DNA from 2 places in the Candidatus Clostridium radicumherbarum genome. Region 2 is predicted to be linked to the other one. Evidence: riboswitches for the same ligand, from Rfam matches in the RefSeq annotation. Region 2 holds a riboswitch; the other holds the start of a gene.

Region 1 (7,505 bases), on a different contig from region 2:
GAAAACAGTGGAAGAACTATGGAAGTATACACCACTATGCCCGGAGTACAGTTTTATACTGGAAACTTCATAGAAGAGGCTGTAGAGGGTCCAGGAAAAGAGGGAGCCAAATATTCAAATTACAGCGGCTTATGCCTAGAAACTCAATTTTTCACTAATTCCATAAATATAAAGCATTTCCCTTCTCCAATTCTTAGGGCAAAGGAAGAGTATAAGCATACTACCATCTATAAATTTATATAATGTGGCAAGTTGAGGTAGGTTAATTGTGAGCTGCACCATTAACCTACTTCTCAATCTTATAAAGGAAGCCACTTTAAAATCTTTTGTATTTCTGCATCCCAATAATCCCAGGTATGTTCACCAGGGCCTTCATTATATGTATAATCAAAGTTAGTTCCAGCAATAAAGTTTCTAAAGTTTTGGTTATTTTCATAGAGAAAGTCTTCTATACCACAGCATTGATATAATCTTGGCTTTGGCCCATTGGATGCTAAAAGCTTTTTTGCAAGGTGATAAAGATCATTTTCGCTTCCTGCTAATAAATCCAAGTCACCGAAAATATTATAGAATCCAGCCTTATCATTATCATCCACCTGAGCAACAATTTCTGCAATACCAAGTGCTCCTGAAAGGCTTGCTGCAGCAGCAAATTTTTCAGGACAGCTTAAGGCAACTTTAAATGCTCCGTAGCCTCCCATAGAAAGTCCAGCTACAAAGTTATCTTCTCTTTTCTCACTTAAGGGAAAAAATTGTCTTACTATCTCCGGTAATTCTTCTGCTATGTAAGTAAAATATTTATCTCCATACTTCATATCTGTATAAAAACTTCTTCCAGCATCAGGCATTACAACAGCAAGTCCCATTGAATCTACATATCTTTCTATAGAAGTCTTTCTCTGCCAATCAGTATGATCCCCAGTTAATCCATGAAGCAAATACAAGGTTTTATATTTATTAGAAGCTAAGGGCCCTTCTTTACTCATTTGAGAAGTCTTATTTTGGGGCAGGATCACATTAATAGATGTATTAATGCCAAGCACCTCTGAAGAAAAGTTACAAGTAATATATGCCATTAATTTTAAACCTCCTTTAAAATTATTACTAACATTATATAATTATCAAAATAATAAAACAATAAATTAAGTAGTATTAAGAGGGTAATACTATTTATGTAAATTACAGGTGCAAATAATTGAAAACTTAGGAGGTGCATAAGATGAAGAAGCTAGCTGTCTTAGGCTTTATTATGGGTATGATGTATTTTACTGCTGAGGGTTTTTGGAGAGGTTGGACAAATATTTCAATGCTCTTTGTGGGGGGCTTATGTGCAGTTCTTATAGGGTTACTAAATGAATTTCCAAAGCGGCATAAGTTTAAAATTTGGCAGCAGTGCCTGCTTGGAACCTTAATAATTGTTTCAATTGAGTTTGTTTCCGGTGTTGTTTTAAATATTTGGCTTAAATTAAATATCTGGGATTATTCAAAGCATTATGGAAATATCAGGGGACAAGTATGTCTTACTTACACTATTTTGTGGTTTATAATAACTCCAGCTGTTATATGGCTTGATGATTGGTTAAGATGGGAAATATTTGGTGAGGGGGCGTACTATAACTTAAAGCAGGTTTATAGAGACTTAATAAAATTACATTAGTAAACAAAACTCTATAATTAATAAAATATAAAAATGAGACCCACATTTTCAATGTGGGTTCTAATAAAGGTATCAAAGTGCATAAACTTTTTTATCTTTAAAAAAGATACTATTCCGAAATACCTTATACATTTTCTCGTAAAAATAAGATATTATATCTGATCTTTTTATTATTCCTATAAATACATTATAGTCATCTACCACTGGTACAAAGTTTTGGTTTATTGAAGTTGCAACTAAATCTTCTATATTAGCATCAATATGCACTGGTTTAATATTAGAGTGTACTGGAATCTCAGAAATCTTTATTTTTGAGGTGTTTTTTATATCTAAATTTGAGTCATCTTTTAGCTTCAAAAGAAGGTCGCCTTCCGTTAGGGTTCCAACATATCTGCCTTTGTCATCTAATATAGGAATAGCGGTAAAAGTATGATATTCCATTCTTTCAATAGCCTGTCTCATGGTATTCGTGGATTTTTCAAAAACAACATCTGATTTTGGAGTTAAGAAAAATGCTATATTCATAATTATTAACCTCTTTCTTAAAATAGTGATTTCAAAATTTTTTATTAATTGCGATAAAACAAATAATAAACTACATATATTACTAAAGCTTCGATATATATATCTTATATTCTTAATACGGCAGTTTTGTGTAGAAATTATTAAGCCTTTGTAAAAATACATATCTATAACCACATTAATATATGAAGAAGAGTTTGAAAATTGAGAAAAGATGTATTAAACTAATGAGCAAATATATTTAGCACTTACACAATGTCATTGACATAATTATTAATATAAGGTAAGCTAAGGTTACAAGTAAATAATAACTTAGGTGCCTGTTATCAGGTGAAAAGGGAATGCGGTTTAAATCCGCAGCAGCCCACACGCTACTGTAAGTGAAGACAAACTTTAGTATACCACTCTAGATTTAAGTAGAAGAAAATTGATAATACTTAAATGGAGGAAGGTTAAAGGGAGAATGATGCACAAGCCAGGAGACCTGCCTATGTTACAGTTAACAAAGCTTTCGGTGGGAGAGATATTTTTCAAGTAAATTTCCGACGTAATGTCGGTTTTTTTATTTTGAAGGTAACAATTTTGAAGGCTCACAGCCTTTTTTTATTATAAAAAAGTTATTTGGAGGTATTAAGTTGAATTTAAAAATTGGAAGCCGAAAAAGTTCCTTGGCACAAATTCAAACTGAAGAAATTATTCAAATGCTAAAATCCAGACATGGGGTAGAAGGTGAAATGTATCTTCTAGATACGGTTGGAGATAGAATCTTAAACTTAAGTCTTGATAAAATAGGAGATAAGGGCTTATTTACTAAGGATATAGAATTAGCTCTTATTGATGGCAGGGCAGATGCCGCCGTACATAGTATGAAGGATGTTCCATTTGAAATCAATGAGGTTTTTGAAATAGCAGCAATGCCTGTAAGGGAAGACTCTAGGGATGTTCTTGTTTCAAGGGAAGGACTTAAATTTAAAGAACTTCCTAAGGGAGCCATTATTGGAACAAGCAGCAATAGAAGAATTTCACAGTTGAGGCTTATTAGACCTGATATTCAAATGGTACCTATAAGAGGAAATATAGAGACGAGAATAAATAAAATAGAAAGTCAAGGCTTAGATGGAATCATTTTAGCTGCTGCCGGGCTAAAAAGGCTTAATTTAGAACATAAAATAGCAGAGTATTTTGATATTAATAAAGTTGTTCCAGCAGTGGGACAGGGGGCTTTGGGTATAGAGGTGTTAAAGGAAAGTAAGACTTACTCTGTTTTTAAAAGCCTTGACAACAAAAATGTTAGGTTATGCGTAGAGGCTGAGAGAAGCTTTATGAGGGAACTTAATGGCGGCTGTCATTCATCCCTAGGTGCGTATGCTGTTATTGAGGGAGATACCATAAATATTGTTGGCATATTTGATATAGGAACAAGACTTGTTAAAAAAGATATAACGGGTAGCTTAGAGGATTACTTGGAACTAGGAAAAGCTCTTGCAAAAAAGATTTTAAAGGGTTAATAGTTTAATGTAGTTCGTATGAATACAACTGAATTAAGCTATCAGTATTAACAAGGATAGAGGATAGGGGAAAAAGATGAGTAAAGTTTATTTAATAGGTGCAGGTCCAGGTGATGAAGAGCTTATTACATTAAAAGCAATAAGAATTTTAAAAAAATGTACAGCTATACTTTATGATAGATTGGCCAGCCCTAGTATTCTTAAATATATAAGTGATAATTGTGAAATTTATTATTGCGGAAAAGAGCCTGGCTGCCATTATAAAACTCAAGATGAAATTAACGAAATGCTTGTTTTACTGGCTAAAGCTGGACATACTGTAGGAAGAATTAAGGGTGGAGATCCCTATGTTTTTGGACGAGGTGGAGAAGAGGCTTTAAGTCTCCTAAAAGAGAATATAGAATTTGAAACTATTCCAGGAATTACCTCTCCGATAGCAGTTCTTAATTATGCAGGTATTCCCATAACACATAGGGGGGTATCCCAAGGCTTTCACGTATTTACTGGTAAAAGTGCAGAAAGCTTAAATATAGATTGGGAAGCAGTAGCAAAGCTTAAGGAAACATTAGTTTTTTTAATGGGTCTTGAAAGCCTAAAGAGTATATCTGAGAAACTTATAGATCATGGCTATGATAAAAGCACTCCATGTGCAGTAGTTATGAAAGGAAGTACCTCAAAGCAAAGAGGTGTTATTGGAAGGCTTGAAGATATATATATAAAAGTTAAGGAGGCTGGTTTGAAGTCTCCCTGTATAATCGTTATGGGTAAGGTAGTGGAGCTAAATAATTATTTAAATTGGTATGGAAAAAAGCCTTTATTTGGTTTAAATGTGTGTGTTACACGTTCTAAGGAACAGGCAGGAGCTTTTAGTGAAAAATTACTGGAACTTGGTGCAGAGGTTACTGAAATAAACTCAATTAAAATAAAAAATACTTGTGAAAACCTTAAACCCTATACTAATAATTTACCTGAATATGACTATATTGTGCTAACAAGTGTAAATGGAGTCAACATATTCTTTGATTATTTAAAGGATATTGAGTTTGATATAAGAAAGCTAAAGGCTAAGTTTGCTGCAATTGGATTAGCAACAGAGAAGACCATTAGAAGCAGGGGAATAGTGCCTGAGATAACCTGCCAGGAATTTGTTGCAGAGGATTTATTTAATAGCTTAAGTAAAGATGTAAAGCCTCAGGATAAAATATTAATTCCAAGGTCAAAAAATGCTAGAGCCTATCTTGCGGATGCACTTAGAGAAAAAGGCTGCAGCATAGATGAAGTGCAGAGCTATGAGGTCATTAAAGGCGATTTGAAAAATGTAGAAACCTTTAAAAATTGCAATGTAGTTTCTTTTACAAGTCCTTCAACAGTTAGGAATTTAGTTGATATGGTAGGAGTAGAACTTATTAGAGAAAAGCTTTGTATAGCCATAGGTCCTATTACTAAAAAAGAGCTAGACAAATTTAATATAGATGCAATGGTTGCAGAAGAATACACAACGGATGGGATAATAGAAAGGTTAAAGCTTGCCAAGGCCAGCAGGGAAACCTATAAATTAAATAATATAAAGGTGGTTAAAGACAATGTTTAGAAGACATAGAAGATTAAGAGACAGTATAGCAATAAGAGATATGGTAAGAGAAACAGTGCTTAATTCAAAGGACTTTATATATCCGATTTTTGTAGTTGAGGGAGAAAATAAAAAAAATGAAATAGCCTCTATGCCAGGAAATTATCACTGGTCATTAGATAGATTAAAGGAAGTTATTGATGAAGTAAATGAATGCGGTGTAAGAGGTGTACTTTTATTTGGGATACCAGATTATAAGGATGAAAAGGGAAGCTCAGCCTACGATGAAAATGGAATAATTCAAAGGGCTGTACGAAAAATTAAGGAAATATCACCTTCTACTTATATAATCACTGATGTTTGTATGTGCGAATATACAAGCCATGGGCACTGTGGAATTTTATGTGGCAGTAAGGTCAATAATGATGAAACCTTGAAATACATTGCGGCTACAGCACTTTCACAAGTAAGGGCAGGAGCGGATATGGTTGCTCCTTCAGATATGATGGATGGTAGAGTAGAGTTTATTAGAAAAACCCTTGATAATAATGGTTTTGAAAATACACCTGTTATGGCCTATAGTGCAAAATATAGTTCTGCCTTTTATGGTCCATTTAGAGAGGCAGCTGACTCAGCTCCTCAGTTCGGGGACAGAAAGGGTTATCAAATGGATCCTGCAAATATAAGAGAAGCTATGCTTGAAATAGAAGATGATATTAATGAAGGTGCAGATATAGTTATGGTGAAACCAGCAATGTCATATCTTGATGTGATTAGATGGGCAAGAGACAGATTCAACCATCCAATTGCTGCCTACAATGTAAGCGGAGAATATTCTATGGTTAAGGCAGCAGCTAAAATGGGTGTAATAAATGAAAGAGCGGTAGCCATGGAAATGTTGCTCTCAATAAAAAGAGCAGGAGCTGATATGATAATTACCTATTTTGCACTGGAAGCTTCTAAATGGTTAAGGTAAGAGAAATAACATGGAAGAAATAAATTTATCAAAAGAAAATAAAAAGGCAATACTTTTAGTAAGCTTTGGGACGAGTTATGAGGAAACTAGAAAATTAACTCTAGACAGTATAGAGGAGTATGTTGGTATTAGATTTAAAGATTATGAAATAAGAAAAGCATTTACCTCACATATGATAATCAACTTACTTAGAAAAAGAGATGGAATTTATATAGATACTCCTGAAGAAGCCTTAGAGAATTTGGAGAAAGAAGGTTATGAGGTGGTAATTGTACAGTCTTTACATATAATACCTGGTGAAGAGTATGATTACTTAAATAAGATTGTAAAAGCTTTTAAGGATAAAAAGGTATTTGAAAAATTAGAACTTGGAAGGCCAATACTTTATTATAAAGGAAATTCTGAAGAAATCCCAGATGATTATTCACTTGCAGCAGAGGCCATAAAATTACAGCTTCCAGAGGACGGTTCCGTAGTATTTATGGGTCATGGCACTGCACATCCTGCTAATGCCTGCTACGCCTGTTTACAATTTGTTTTAAAAGATAAAGGGATTAACAATGCTTATATTGGGACTGTGGAAGGATACCCTACTTTAGATAACATAATATTTTATTTAAAAAAACATAGTGTTAAGGAAGTAACTCTTATGCCCCTAATGATAGTGGCAGGAGATCACTGCATGAATGACATGGCTTCAGATAACAATGATTCTTGGAAGAGTACTTTAGAAAAGGAAGGTTTTAAAGTAAAACTTTATCTTCATGGCTTAGGTGAAAATAAGATAATTAAGGATATTTTTGCTAAGCATGTTGAGGATTCTATCTTAGGAAACTATATAACTATAGGCGAGACAAAAAAGGGGAGATAATATGGCTAAAATTATGATTCAAGGCACAGCTTCTTCTGTAGGAAAAAGTATACTAGTAGCAGCCTTAGGAAGAATATTTAAGCAGGATGGGTACAGGGTTGCACCCTATAAATCTCAAAATATGTCCTTAAATTCATATATTACGTTAGATGGAAAGGAAATGGGAAGGGCTCAAGTATTACAGGCCTATGCCTGTGGCCTTGAACCTGAAGTATATATGAATCCAATACTTCTAAAGCCTACCTCTGATAAAAAATGCCAGGTAGTTGTAAATGGGCAAGTATATTGTAATTCAACTGCCGTGGAATACCATAATATGAAACTGGAATTTAGGGATATGCTTAAAAAACAGTTTGAGGATTTAGAGAAGAACTTTGACATAATAGTTATGGAAGGCGCTG
Region 2 (7,505 bases):
CAATAGGTATTGTAATTTATATTCCTTTTGTAGCAGTATCTGAAAAATATGCAAAGAATTTAGAGACTAGTAATTCTTCAAAATCTTTAAATATGTAAGATAAACTAGACACGGAGTTAATTAGAATACAAATATGCACAGTAGAGCCTAATTTAAACAAATATGTGCATTGGTGTATTTTGTATAACCCGTGTCTAATTATTTAAATGGAGACCAAATGATAATAATCATTTGGTGGGGTAAATATGAATATTAGGAGTGTAACAATAAATAATTGTTACGTACTGCATAAGTAATACAAGGAGGGATTATGATGAAGAAACTTGGTATATCAATATATTCAGGACACACCAGTTTAAAAGATAATTTAGACTATATTGAACTTGCAGCAAAATATGGCTTTAAAAGAATATTTACATGTCTTATTTCTACTGCTGATAAGGCTATAGAAGATACAATAAATGAATTTAAGGAAATAACTCGACTTGCTAATAGACTGGATATGGAAGTTATTTCTGATATAGACTCTACGGTTTTAAAAAGATACGGTATCTCGATTTCGGACTTATCTTTTTTTAAGGAACTTGGAGTCAGTGGCATAAGGTTAGATTTAGGGTTTAGTGGAATAGAGGAGTCCATAATGTCCTATAATCCTTATGGACTAAAAATAGAATTTAATATGAGTAATGGAACGAGATATATTGAAAATATACTATCAAATAAGGCAAATAAGGAAAATATTTTAGGCTGCCATAACTTTTATCCTCGTATTTATACAGGCTTAAGCTTAGAACATTTTGTTAAATGCTCAAAGCAATATAAGGAACTTGGCATAAGAACAGCTGCCTTTGTAAGCTCAAATAGTGCAAAATATGGCCCTTGGCCAGTATCAGAAGGACTTTGTACTCTTGAGATGCATCGCTTTATGCCAATTGAAGTGCAGGCAAAACATTTATATGCCACTGAATTAATAGATGATGTTATAATTGCAAATGCTTTTGCTGCAGAAGAGGAATTAAAAAAATTAAGTAAGTTAAATAAGGATATGCTTCAATTTTCAGTTGAGCTTGAAGAAAATATTCCTGAAATAGAAAGAAAAATTGTTTTGGAAGAACCTCACTTTAATAGGGGAGATGTATCTGAATATGTGATAAGGTCTACTCAAAGCAGAGTAAAATATAAAGGACATGAATTTCCGCTCTTTAATGCAAAGGATATTAATAGAGGAGATATTCTTATTGATTCATCTCTTTATTCCAGATATGCAGGAGAGCTGCAAATAGCTCTTAAAGATATGAAAAATACAGGAAAAACCAATGTAGTAGGAAGAATTTCAGAGGAAGAACTTTTCCTATTAAATTATATAGGACCATGGAGTAAATTTAGTTTTATTGAAAAATCCAATATAATAATGAAAGCTCTATAAAATAGGTATAATATATATTATTATATAAATTTTCTAGAAATAATTGTATTATAGCTATGGTTATTTGTAAAAATATCACTTATAATAATAATACCATTAGGGTATCCTTTGTTACTTTGTTGATATTTAACAGTTCAATAAATGATAATGGATGCTCTTATTATTAAACTTTGGAGAGTGATATATATGATACCAACACCTCACATTGGTGTAAGTGAACAAGGAGTTATAGCTGAAACAGTGCTTCTGCCAGGTGATCCTTTAAGAGCAAAATTTATAGCTGAAACCTATTTAGAAAATTCTGTTCAATTTAATACAGTGCGAAATATGTTTGGATACACTGGTACATATAAAGGTAAAAAAATTTCTGTTATGGGAACTGGGATGGGTATACCATCAATAGGTATCTATTCCTATGAGCTGATTAATTTTTATGGAGTTAAAAATGTAATTAGAATTGGTTCCTGTGGATCTATGCAAGAGAATGTAAAGGTTCGTGATATAGTTATAGGAATGTCAGCGTCTACAAATTCAAATTATGCAAGTCAATATAATTTACCAGGTACATTTGCTCCAACAGCTTCCTGGGATTTATTAAAAAAGGCAGTTAAAATAGCTGAGGAAAAGGGTATTGAGCCAAAGGTTGGAAACATCTATTCTTCTGATACATTTTATGACGACGATCAAGAGTCATGGAAGAAGTGGGCAAAAATGGGTGTAATGGCAGTAGAAATGGAAGCTGCAGCCTTATACATGAATGCGGCTCGTGCAGGTGCAAATGCACTTTGCATATTAACTGTATCAGACTCTTTAGTCACCCACGAAGCCACTACTGCTGAAGAAAGACAAACATCTTTCACTCAAATGATGGAAATTGCATTAGAGTTAGCATAAGAAAACAAATGGGGCTATTGCAAAATAGCTCCATTTTTATGTGCAAAATTAAGTATTTTCAATGACACTGTGATTCTTCCATTTACCGTTTTTAAGTCTAATATAGTACAACGCACCTCTAACCAGCCAGTCTGTGTACATACCTAGCCAAACACCAACAAGGCCAAGCTTTAAAGAAATGCCAAGAAGATAGCCAAGGGTTATTCTAAATACCCACATACCTATTATAGAAGTCGCTAAGGTGTATTTTACATCTCCTGCACCTTTAAAGCCTGATGGGAGTACAAAAGAAAAGGGCCAAAAGAGAACAAAAACAGCATTTATCACCATTAATTTTGCAGAAAGATTTATTACATCAATATTTGTTGAGTACAAGGAACAAATACTTTTAGCAAAGGGTGCAGTTAAAAGGCCTATTATACCAAGGCAAACAGATGAAAAGAAAACAAGATATCTTAAGGAATTTTCAGCTTCCTTGAACTTTCTTCGCCCCATTAGCTGCCCTACAATTGCTGTAGCAGCTATGCTAAATGCATTTCCTGGAATATTAATCATTCCAGCTATTGAACCACTAATTGCATTTGAAGCAATAGTAACAGTTCCCATACTAACAATAAATATTTGAGTAATAAGTTTTCCTAAATTAAATAGAAGAGATTCCAAACTAGCAGGAATACCAACATTAAATATAGGCTTTAATAATTCTTTATCTAATTTAAATTTTAATATCTTTGTTAACTTTATTATTCTAGAACCTCTTAAAAGTACAAATAAAATTATTATGGCACCTATAGTTCTTGCTAATGCAATACCTAGGGCAGCACCTTTAATACCCATACCCTGTAGAACTATATTAAAATGCTCATTATGAATGTTTATTCCATAAATAAATAGATAACTAAAAATTATATTAATAAAATTCATGAAAATAGTAATCATCATTGGAGTTTTAGTATCTCCAGCACCTCTAAGTATACCATTTGCAACTAAGTCTATTGATATTAAAGGATATGTAAGCAAGGTTATGCCTAAATATAAGATTGTGTTTTTAATAACCAGAGAATCCGCTGATCCAAATAATCCATTAATAATAGGAACTCTAAGGGTCCAAGTAATTATGGTAACTAGAAAGGATATTAAAAAGCCGGAATAGAGTGCCTGCTTCATAGCTGCATTAGCTTTCTTTATGTTGCCTTGACCTACGAACTGCGCCACTACAACCGTACCGCCTACCGCTAATGCTGAAAAAAATGAAATGAAAATAAAATTTAAGGAATCCACCATTCCAATAGCTGAAACAGCTTCTTTACCAATATGGCCTGCCATCATTGTATTTATAGTCCCCATTGAAATAACGAAAACTTGTTCAGTTAGTATAGGTAAAGCAAGCTTCATTATATCTTTTCTTATAAACTTCATTATGCAGCCCCCTTATGTAAAAAGAATATACTTACAATATTAGCACAATTTTAAATATAAGCATAATAATTTGAAATACAAAATTGCAATGATATAATATATATTAAGTAAGACAATTATTAATTGTTGCAAAAGTCCATCATTATATAATCATTAACAATAATAGTGTTTACGTAGCCATTAGAACTTAAAAAATTGATAATTGCTTTATAAAAATTCGAATCAGTTATGTTTGACAATAATTAAGTAAATTATCTAAGGAGGTTTTTAAATGTCCTATATAGCAAGTGAAAAAAGGTATGAAAATATGAAGTATAATCGCTGTGGAAACAGCGGCTTAAAATTACCTGCCATATCTCTTGGCTTTTGGCATAATTTTGGGGGAATTGATATATTTGAAAATGGAAGAGAGATAGTTAGGAAGGCTTTTGACTTAGGTATTACTCATTTTGATTTAGCAAATAATTATGGCCCTCCAGCAGGCTCTGCAGAAGAGAACTTTGGTAAAATATTAAAACTTGATTTTAAGGCTTATAGAGACGAAATGATAATTTCCAGCAAGGCCGGTTATTATATGTGGCCAGGACCTTATGGTGAATGGGGTTCTAAGAAATACCTTGTAGCAAGCTTAGATCAAAGTTTAAAACGTATGGGTCTAGATTATGTGGATATCTTTTATCATCACAGACCAGATCCAAATACTCCTCTAGAGGAGACCATGGGAGCTCTAGATTTAATTGTAAGACAGGGTAAAGCACTTTATGTTGGAGTATCAAACTATAATGCTGAACAGACCAGAAAAGCTGCAGAAATATTAAAAAGGTTAGGTACGCCTTTTGTAATTAATCAACCTAGATATAATATGTTTGACAGGTGGATTGAAAATGGACTTCAAGATGTTCTTAAGGAAGAAGGCATAGGTTCCATAGCATTTGTTCCGCTGGCTCAGGGACTTCTTACTAACAAATATTTAAATGGAGTTCCGAAGGACTCCAGAGCTGCTGGACCATCACAGTTTTTAAGCAATAAGGATATTACAGATGAAAAGTTAAGTAAGGTAAGTAAGCTTAATGAGCTTGCTATGAGCAGGCATCAAAGCTTAGCTCAGATGGCAATTGCCTGGGTACTTCGTGAAGGTCGTGTAACTTCTGCACTTATTGGTGCAAGCAAGGTAATTCAAATTGAAGATAATGTGGCAGCCTTAAACAACTTAGAATTTTCTAAAGAAGAACTTAGTAAAATTGATGAAATACTAAAATAAGAAATAATAACATAGCAGCATATATTATGAAGGAAGTTACAAACTCACTTTGGTTATTTATAATGCTTTTGTATATTATATCTAATAAAATTATTTTGAGCTTCCAACCATAGTAAAATATATTGTTATTAAAGTGAGACTCTTATTATCATTTAGAATAAGTAAATTTTATTGACACCATATAGAGGTAATGTTATTATTAACTTGTAAACAATTAAATACTATGCCCCAGGTACATTTAGTTTAAAAGGGAAAGTGGTGAAAATCCACTACAGCCCCCGCTACTGTATACGGATACGAATCCTAACCACTGGTTAACAGCCGGGAAGGTGGGAAGAGATTGACCCGTGAGCCAGGAGACCTGCCTTGGACAATACTAATCCTTCGGAGGGAAGGGAAGTGGTTTGAGAAATCTTGTTAAGGTTTATTATGCCCACTTTTAAAGTGGGCTTTTTATTTTAATTAGATTACTCTAGAGTCTTAAGCCATTAAACTTCCTCTACAGGTTTGTAGAGGTTTTTTTATTTAATTGTATTTTAGTATTGGGGGGTCATTTTTATGAAATTAAGAAAGCTTGTTACTTGTGCAATGCTAATTGCACTATGCTTTGTTGGAAGCAATATAAAGGTGTTTGGAACAATAGCCTTTGATTCAATGCCTGCATTTTTAGGAGCATTAATACTCGGACCATGGTATGGAGCAGTACTTGGAGCAGCAGGACATTTCTTAACTGCACTAACCTCAGGCTTTCCTTTATCTTTGCCCGTTCATATTGTTTTAATGTTTGGTATGGCCTTAACTATGATATTTTTTAACATTACTCAAAAAGGTTTGGAGAAAAAAATTAATGTGTGGGCTGCAAGAATAATAGGAATATTAGTAGCGCTTATATTTAATGTGTACATAAGCTGCTTAATGGTAACTCCTTTAACTGGCTTTGCTGTCTTTGCATTTGCTCCTGAACTGTTAATTATTTCACTGGCAAATGTAGTAATTGCAGAAGTAGTATATGTATTTTTACCAAAGCAAATTAAAGAAAGATTCTTATCAAAGTAGGAGGAAAAGGGAATGGGTAAACTTTGTCTTGTAACTGGAGGAGCAAGAAGCGGAAAAAGCAGCTTTGCAGAAAAAATGGCTAAAGACCTTAATGGAGACCTGCTTTATATTGCCACTTCAATAGTTTTCGATGAGGAGATGAAGGACAGAGTTAAGAAACATAGAGCCCAGAGACCAAAGAGCTGGGACACCTTTGAAGGCTATAAGAATTTAGCACCAGAAGTACTTAAGGCAAGTAATAATCATAAGGGCATTTTACTGGATTGTGCTACTGTAATGATGACTAACTTGCTGTTTGATATAGTTGGAACAACCTTTGATGATGCTAGCGATGCTGCAAACATTACAGAAATTATTACTAATGAGAGACTAGCTGAAATAGAGGTAAAAATTATTAAGGAATTCGAAGTATTTATAGATGCAGTTAAAGAGACTAACCTAACTGCAATAGTAGTTACAAACGAAATAGGCTTTGGAGTGGTACCTGAAACAGTACTTGGAAGGGTTTTTAGGGACATTGCAGGAAGAGTAAATCAATATATTGCAAGAAGAGCAGAGGAAGTTTATTTAGTTGTTTGCGGAATTGAAATGAAAATCAAATAGAGTCATTACATTATATTGGTTTGTACGCTATTAAATAAATATTTTTAGCTGCCAACATTTTTACTCTTAGAAAGATATTAATATAAAGAATGGAATAATATAATATTTTGGAGGAATAAAATAGATATGAAAAAAATAACTAGTTTAATAATGATAATAGTATTTTCTATTGCCATAGTTCTTACAGGCTGCAGTGCAAAAAATACAGCTAACACAGCCGCTGATAATACAAAAAAGGAAGTAAGTAATACAAAGTATCCTTTAAAGGTTACAGATGCATTTAAAAGAGAGATTGTTTTAGATAAGGAGCCTGAGAGAATAGTATCAGTTTCACCAAGCATTACTGAGATAATTTACTCTCTTGGAAAAGGAAGTAATTTAGTTGGAAGAACAGATTATGATGATTATCCAGCTGAAGTAACCAAGGTTAATTCAATTGGAAACTTAACAAATCCTAGCGAAGAAAAAATTATAGACTTAAAACCTGATGTTGTATTTGTATCTGACATAACTTCAAAGGACACTGTTAAAAAACTTGAGGATTTAAAAATAAAGGTTATAGTTTATTCCGGAGAACAAAGCTTTGACGGAACTTATAAGAATATTGACAGCATAGCTGAGGTGTTAAATGCAAAAGATAAGGCTAATACAATTATAGATGGTATGAAGGCAAAAGTTAAAGAAGTTGAAGATAAGGTTAAGGATGCTAAAAAACCATCTGTTTATTATGTAGTAGGTTATGGTCAAAGCGGAGACTTTACTTCAGGAAAAGGTACATTTATTGGTCAAATGATAGAACTTGCAGGAGGCACAAATGCTGCTAATGACGTTGAAGGCTGGAATTAC

The links. Region 2 has a riboswitch for cobalamin ahead of ACJDUH_RS03055 (ECF transporter S component). Riboswitches for the same ligand answer to the same signal wherever they lie in the genome.
Region 1: it holds a riboswitch for cobalamin, as region 2 does, so the genes downstream of both, hemC (hydroxymethylbilane synthase) here and ACJDUH_RS03055 (ECF transporter S component) in region 2, are expected to answer to the same signal.

Annotation. Positions count from the first base shown of each region.
Region 1 covers NZ_JBJHZY010000002.1:305,828-313,332, reverse strand. Annotated here, with positions in the region: gene ACJDUH_RS11285 (aldose epimerase family protein) at 1-243, shown strand, start outside; gene ACJDUH_RS11280 (alpha/beta hydrolase) at 300-1,076, opposite strand; gene ACJDUH_RS11275 (putative ABC transporter permease) at 1,220-1,657, shown strand; gene ACJDUH_RS11270 (CBS domain-containing protein) at 1,730-2,182, opposite strand; cobalamin riboswitch at 2,477-2,685, shown strand; gene hemC (hydroxymethylbilane synthase) at 2,815-3,687, shown strand; gene cobA (uroporphyrinogen-III C-methyltransferase) at 3,764-5,278, shown strand; gene hemB (porphobilinogen synthase) at 5,271-6,233, shown strand; gene ACJDUH_RS11250 (sirohydrochlorin cobaltochelatase) at 6,244-7,104, shown strand; gene ACJDUH_RS11245 (cobyric acid synthase) at 7,106-7,505, shown strand, end outside.
Region 2 covers NZ_JBJHZY010000001.1:627,761-635,265, forward strand. Annotated here, with positions in the region: gene celB (PTS cellobiose transporter subunit IIC) at 1-98, shown strand, start outside; gene ACJDUH_RS03035 (DUF871 domain-containing protein) at 314-1,426, shown strand; gene deoD (purine-nucleoside phosphorylase) at 1,613-2,320, shown strand; gene ACJDUH_RS03045 (MATE family efflux transporter) at 2,369-3,739, opposite strand; gene mgrA (L-glyceraldehyde 3-phosphate reductase) at 4,011-5,000, shown strand; cobalamin riboswitch at 5,214-5,383, shown strand; gene ACJDUH_RS03055 (ECF transporter S component) at 5,559-6,056, shown strand; gene cobU (bifunctional adenosylcobinamide kinase/adenosylcobinamide-phosphate guanylyltransferase) at 6,069-6,659, shown strand; gene ACJDUH_RS03065 (ABC transporter substrate-binding protein) at 6,786-7,505, shown strand, end outside.